DNA from 2 places in the Pseudoalteromonas sp. C8 genome. Region 1 is predicted to be linked to the other one. Evidence: predicted binding sites of a transcription regulator. Region 1 holds the regulator's gene; the other holds the start of a gene.

What was found. Region 1 encodes NrdR, which represses ribonucleotide reductase genes. Its sites were predicted from a motif close to AAACACNANATNTNGTGTTT; they were not measured.
Region 2: a site for NrdR is predicted at 1,743-1,762, ahead of nrdA (class 1a ribonucleoside-diphosphate reductase subunit alpha). Genes of this name have one in related genera too.

The regions. Positions count from the first base shown of each region.
Region 1 covers NZ_WTKT01000023.1:44,973-48,188, reverse strand. Annotated here, with positions in the region: gene GQR39_RS18035 (riboflavin synthase) at 1-353, opposite strand, end outside; gene ribD (bifunctional diaminohydroxyphosphoribosylaminopyrimidine deaminase/5-amino-6-(5-phosphoribosylamino)uracil reductase RibD) at 381-1,505, opposite strand; gene nrdR (transcriptional regulator NrdR) at 1,672-2,121, opposite strand; gene glyA (serine hydroxymethyltransferase) at 2,226-3,216, opposite strand, start outside.
Region 2 covers NZ_WTKT01000004.1:51,184-54,399, forward strand. Annotated here, with positions in the region: gene ubiG (bifunctional 2-polyprenyl-6-hydroxyphenol methylase/3-demethylubiquinol 3-O-methyltransferase UbiG) at 1-137, shown strand, start outside; gene GQR39_RS05395 (HAD-IA family hydrolase) at 137-817, shown strand; gene nrdA (class 1a ribonucleoside-diphosphate reductase subunit alpha) at 1,882-3,216, shown strand, end outside.

The sequences.
Region 1 (3,216 bases):
GCTCGAGCGTTTGCTGTAATGCTTGTAATAGTTGCTATGCCATCAACATGGCCAGATACTAAATGACCGCCTAAACGCGAAACAGGTTGCATGGCTTTTTCAAGATTCACCGTTTGCCCTAAAGCATAGTGAGCAAAACCGGTTAAACCGATCGTCTCGTTAGATAAATCAGCACTAAAACCGTCAATATGTTTATCAACTACGGTTAAGCAAACGCCATTGGTTGCAATGCTGTCGCCTAGCTTTACGTCTTCCATATCAAGGTCAGCACTTTGGATACGAATGGCTAAGTCGCCTTGTTTTTTTTGTAATAAAGCAATTTTGCCTGTGGCTTCTATTATCCCAGTAAACATAGCGCTACTCTTTTTTATTAAGTGATTTTAATGAGTTTTTAACGCGGTGATACGTAAATCGTCACCAATGCGCGCACATTCATTAAATGTTAAATCAACGGTGTTTTGCATACTCGTCAATTCAGGAAAATTAACTAAACTTTTTGCATCATGGCCCATTAATTTAGGCGCCAAATAAAAAACAAACTCGTCAACTAAATCAAGCTCTGTCATTTTACCAGCAAGTGTTGCTCCGCTCTCAAGCCAAACATTATTAAACTGCAGTTGCCCAAGCTTTTCTAAAACAGCCTGTAAATCAACTTTGCCGTTACTTTCACTTACTTCAATATGCTTTACAAAATGCGGCCATTGCAGTGATTTATCAACCTTAGTCGTAAATATTATTACATCACTTTGGATTTTAAATAAAGCAAGGTTGGGCTTTAAACGATTCTGTGAATCAATTATAACACGCACGGGCTGGCGAAGCGGTAAATCGGTAGGTAGCGTGCAAGGCAACTCGCTTAGTCGCACATTAAGTTTAGCATCGTCTACTAACACGGTATCGGCACCGGTTAAAATAGCGCAGCTTTGCGCTCGATATAATTGTACGTCTTGGCGAGCAGCGGGACTTGTGATCCACTTACTTTGCCCATTTTTAAGCGCTGTTTTACCATCTATGCTTGCTGCCATTTTACAGGTCACATAAGGTAAGCCTTGTTCCATTCGCTTAAAAAAGCCAACGTTAAGTGCGCGAGATTGTGATTCAAGTAATCCATAAGCAACTTCAATACCGGCATCGCTCAGTATTTTAAGGCCTTTGCCTGCAACTTGTGGGTTTGTATCAACCATAGCGGCGATTACTTTTACAACGCCCGCCTTTTTTAAGCCTTCAGCACACGGTGGCGTACGCCCATAATGACTACACGGTTCAAGCGTTACATAAGCCGTTGCACCTTTTGCATTATTGCCAGCTATTGCCAGTGCATTTACTTCAGCATGACCTTGACCAGCTAATTGATGAAAACCCTCACCAATTATTTGATTATTTTTAACTAATACACAGCCAACATTAGGGTTAGGCGTGGTAGTAAAACGGCCTTTTTTGGCAAGCTCTATGGCGCGTGCCATATACATTTCATCATGTTCGGTAAAAGGAACTTGGTTCAGCATTTATTATACCAATTGCGTTAAATAAGTGGTCTATTATAGCGCTAAGAAAATAGCGCAATAACAAGGCGAAAATTATGACATATAGTTGTTCTATATGAATAATTTTTAACGCAGTGAGTGCGCTATTTAATGCGATAGAATGATCATGTTTTTAATAAAATTGGTATTACTCCCCTAAGCGGGCAATTTCTTCGCCAAATTCGCGTATATCTTCAAACGAGCGATAAACAGAGGCAAATCTTACGTACGCTACTTTATCGAGCTTTTTGAGGGCTTCCATAATGCATTCACCCACCAAATGGCTTGAAATTTCTCGCTCACCCGTTGCGCGTAGTTGCGATTTTATTATATTCACTACTTCGTCTACTTGCTCGGTGCTCACTGGGCGTTTTTCGAGTGCGCGATTCAAGCCATTTAAAAGTTTATCTTCGTTAAATGGTTCGCGGCTGCCGTCTTGTTTAATAACACGAGGCATAACCAGTTCAGCGCCTTCAAATGTAGTAAAGCGCTCGTGGCAGTCGTTACACTCACGACGCCTGCGAACTTGATGGCCTCCGCCAACAAGGCGTGAGTCAATAACTTTAGTATCTTTTGCGGTACAAAATGGACAATGCATAGCTCGGTACTTCCGTTTTAAAACAAAAAAGACCGCTAAATAGCGGTCTTTTATCTTAGCAAAAATTAGGGCTTATGTGCTCTCAATTACTACTGCTTATGCAATTAAGCGTAAACAGGTAATTTTGCACAAATTGCTTTTACTTTTTCTTTAACTTGCGCCTGTACAGATTCATCAGTGATGTTATCTAGTACGTCACAAATCCAGCCAGCAAGCTCTTTTGATTCTACTTCAGTAAAACCACGACGAGTAATTGCAGGAGAACCAATACGCAAACCAGATGTTACAAATGGTGAGCGTGGATCGTTCGGTACTGAGTTTTTATTAACTGTGATGTTAGCGTTGCCTAGGGCAGCATCTGCATCTTTACCAGTGATATCTTTATCGATTAAATCAAGTAAAAATAAGTGGTTTTCAGTTTTGTCAGAAACGATTTTGTAGCCGCGCTCTTGCATTACAGCAACCATTGCTTTTGCGTTTTTAACAACTTGTGTTTGGTATACTTTAAACTCTGGTTGAAGTGCTTCTTTAAATGCCACTGCTTTTGCTGCAATAACATGACATAAAGGACCGCCTTGGCCACCAGGGAAAACAGCGCTGTTAAGCTTTTTGTAGATTGCTTCGTCGCCACATGCAGAAATAATCAAACCACCACGAGGGCCTGCAAGTGTTTTATGCGTAGTTGTAGTTACAACGTGTGCATGAGGAACAGGGCTTGGGTAAACACCTGCCGCAATTAAACCCGCAACGTGAGCCATGTCAACAAACAGATAAGCACCGATTTTGTCAGCAATTTCACGGAATTTAGCCCAATCAACAATACCTGAGTACGCTGAGAAACCACCAATAATCATTTTTGGTTTGTGCTCAAGTGCTAGTGCTTCAACTTGTGCGTAATCAATTTCGCCCGTTGCTTCATCTAGTCCGTATTGGATTGCATTGTAAAGCTTACCAGAGAAGCTTACGTGAGAACCGTGAGTTAAGTGACCACCATGAGCTAAGCTCATACCTAATACAGTATCGCCAGCGTCTAATAATGCTAGAAAAACAGCTGCATTAGCTTGCGAACCAGCATGTGGCTGTACGTTTGCGTAG
Region 2 (3,216 bases), on a different contig from region 1:
TTATTGCATGGGCAGAGCAAGCCGGTTTAAAAGTTCGTGCAAGTACAGGGCTTTCTTATAACCCACTATCAAAGCAATATACGCTCAATAGTGACGTTAGCGTAAATTACATACTTTATTTTGAGAAGTTAGCTTAATGGCTAACTCTCAAGCCCCCCTACCCCTTATTGAGTACGATGCATTTTTATTTGATTTAGACGGCACCCTACTCGACACCGCTGATGATTTAGGTGCCGCTTTAAACGCAGTCCTTATTAGCAATAAAATAGAACCTGTTAGTAGTGATATATACCGTCCTGCCGCATCTAACGGCGCAGGCGCATTATTAGAGGCTGGTTTTAAAGAATTATGGGCTAAACAACCCCAAAGCGAGCTTATAAAGCAATTAGTTGACGAGTACGCCACAAACATAGCAAATCACACACGTTGCTTCAGCGGAGTTGAATCGTTACTTATCGCCCTTGATCAGAAAAAAATCAAATGGGGGATCATGACTAATAAACCAGGGTTTTTAACCGATCCTTTAGTGGCAGCTATTCCCGCATTAAAAAATGCCAGTGTAATAATAAGTGGCGACACCTTAACTGAAGCTAAGCCATCACCTTTACCACTGCTGCATTGTGCAAAGCTCATGCAAGTAGAACCAAAGCGCTGTTTATACATTGGTGATGCACAGCGAGACATACAAGCAGGCAAAGCGGCAGGTATGCTTACCGCAACGGCTCTTTGGGGTTACATACCAAGTATTGATGAAGCAAACAGCTGGAATGCTGATTTTAACTGGCAAAGCCCAATTGATGGTTTTAACCATATATAGTGCTATGTTAATTTATAAACACTATATATTGTTATTTCATTAGTTTTCACGCAAAGTTTGCTGATAAAAAAAGCAGTCAGAATTTATTTTTAAAATGCGTAAATTTAGCAGAATTTAGTTTACTTTTTGAACGCCTTTGGTTGAGTGGTCGTTTAAGTGTGAGCGTCTACTAACACAAATACGCTATACCGAAGTTATCCACAAATAGGGGCAATTATGTCCCTTGCAAAACAACTCAGACCACATTAGAGTTTTATTAACACTTTGATGGGATTGATATTTCAATTAAGTGGAGGGGCTAACATCATACTCAAATTTTGAATATGATGTTAGCAAAGACACTTGCTCGAGTTTTAAGAAAGTGCCCAAGTTTGGAAGTTTGAGCGTAACTTATTCTTATATTCTCAGCAAGTGGCTAACTCAGATTTAGGATAACTAAAATTGAAGTTCAGTTTATCTATAGAAATATCAGAAAGTGTAATAATAGGTATTTTTAAAATTATTACACTGAGCAGCATGCTCTTTGTATAAATTTAAATGGGCTATCTTTTAGCCCATTTCTATATGTTCCCTCTAATTATGCTTTTTATTTATAAAAGCGTTCAACTATGAACACTAAACAACTCACTTAGATAGTCCACTGAATCCATATATAGTGCTATGTTAATTATTAAACACTATATATTGTGATTGTGTTAGTTTTCACACAAAGCTTGCCGATAAAAAAAGCAGTCAAAATTTATTTTTAAAATGAGTAAATTTAGCAGATCATTAGTTGATTTTTGCATATTTCAACTTAAATGATTGTTCGAAGGTGAGTGTCTACTAACACAAATGCGTTATCCCAAAGTTATCCACAAACAGGGGCAATTATGTCCCTTGCAAAACAACTCAGACCACACTATCTTGTGATCTCTAAATTGAACAACACCAGATATTGTGGCCAAATGTTATTCAATTAAATTCGCCAATACGGTGAAACCTATAATAAATGATTATGTACCTTGCTTCGGCGAGGCATAAAGCATTGGTCAAAATACATAATTCCCAAGGAATACAGGCAAATGAACCAACAGTTATCTGTAAGCAAACGTGACGGGCGCAAAGAGCCTCTTGATCTGGATAAGATCCATCGCGTTATTGAATGGGCCGCCGAAGGTTTAAGCAACGTTTCGGTTTCGCAAGTTGAATTAAAATCGCACATTCAGTTTTACGACGGTATTCGTACTAAAGACATTCACGAAACCATCATTAAAGCAGCAGCGGATCAGATTTCGAAAGAATCGCCTGATTATCAATACTTAGCGGCACGTTTAGCTGTATTCCATTTACGTAAAAAAGCGTATGGTCAATTTGAGCCACCACGTTTATTTGACCACGTAACAAAAATGGTTGGCGATAAACGCTACGATGCTCACTTATTAGTAGATTACACAGAGCAAGAATTAGACGAGCTTGATGCATATCTTGATCATTCTCGCGATCTTAACTTTAGCTACGCGGCTGTAAAACAGCTTGAAGGTAAGTATCTCGTTCAAAACCGTGTATCGGGTGAAATCTACGAAAGTGCACAGTTTTTATATATTTTAGTAGCAGCGAGCTTATTCTCTGACTACCCACGTGAAACACGCGTTTCTTACATTAAGCGCTTTTACGACGCAGTATCGTTATTTAAAATATCTCTACCAACGCCAATTATGTCGGGTGTACGTACACCTACTCGCCAGTTTAGCTCGTGTGTATTAATTGAATGTGGCGATAGCCTTGATTCAATCAATGCAACGTCGTCAGCTATTGTTAAATACGTTTCACAACGCGCAGGTATTGGTATTAATGCTGGTCGAATTCGTGCGCTAGGTAGCCATATTCGTAACGGCGAAGCGTACCACACAGGTTGTATTCCTTTTTATAAGCACTTTCAAACAGCTGTTAAAAGTTGTTCGCAAGGTGGTGTACGTGGCGGCGCTGCAACATTGTTCTACCCGCTTTGGCATTTAGAAGTAGAGAACCTACTTGTACTTAAAAATAACCGTGGTGTGGACGACAACCGCGTTCGTCACCTAGATTACGGCGTACAATTTAATAAACTAATGTACTCTCGTTTAATTAAAGACGACTACATTACGTTATTTAGCCCATCAGATGTGCCTGGTCTTTACGATGCATTTTTTGAAGACCAAGCTGAGTTTGACGCGCTTTACGTAAAATACGAACAAGACGAATCGATTCGTAAAAAACGCATTAAAGCGATTGAGCTTTTCTCTATGTTTGCGCAAGAGCGTGCAAGTACAGGTCGTATTTATTTACAAAATGTGGACCACTGTAATACACATAGCCCGTTCATTGCTAAAGTTGCGCCTATTCGCCAATCTAACTTATGTTTAGAAATTGCATTGCCA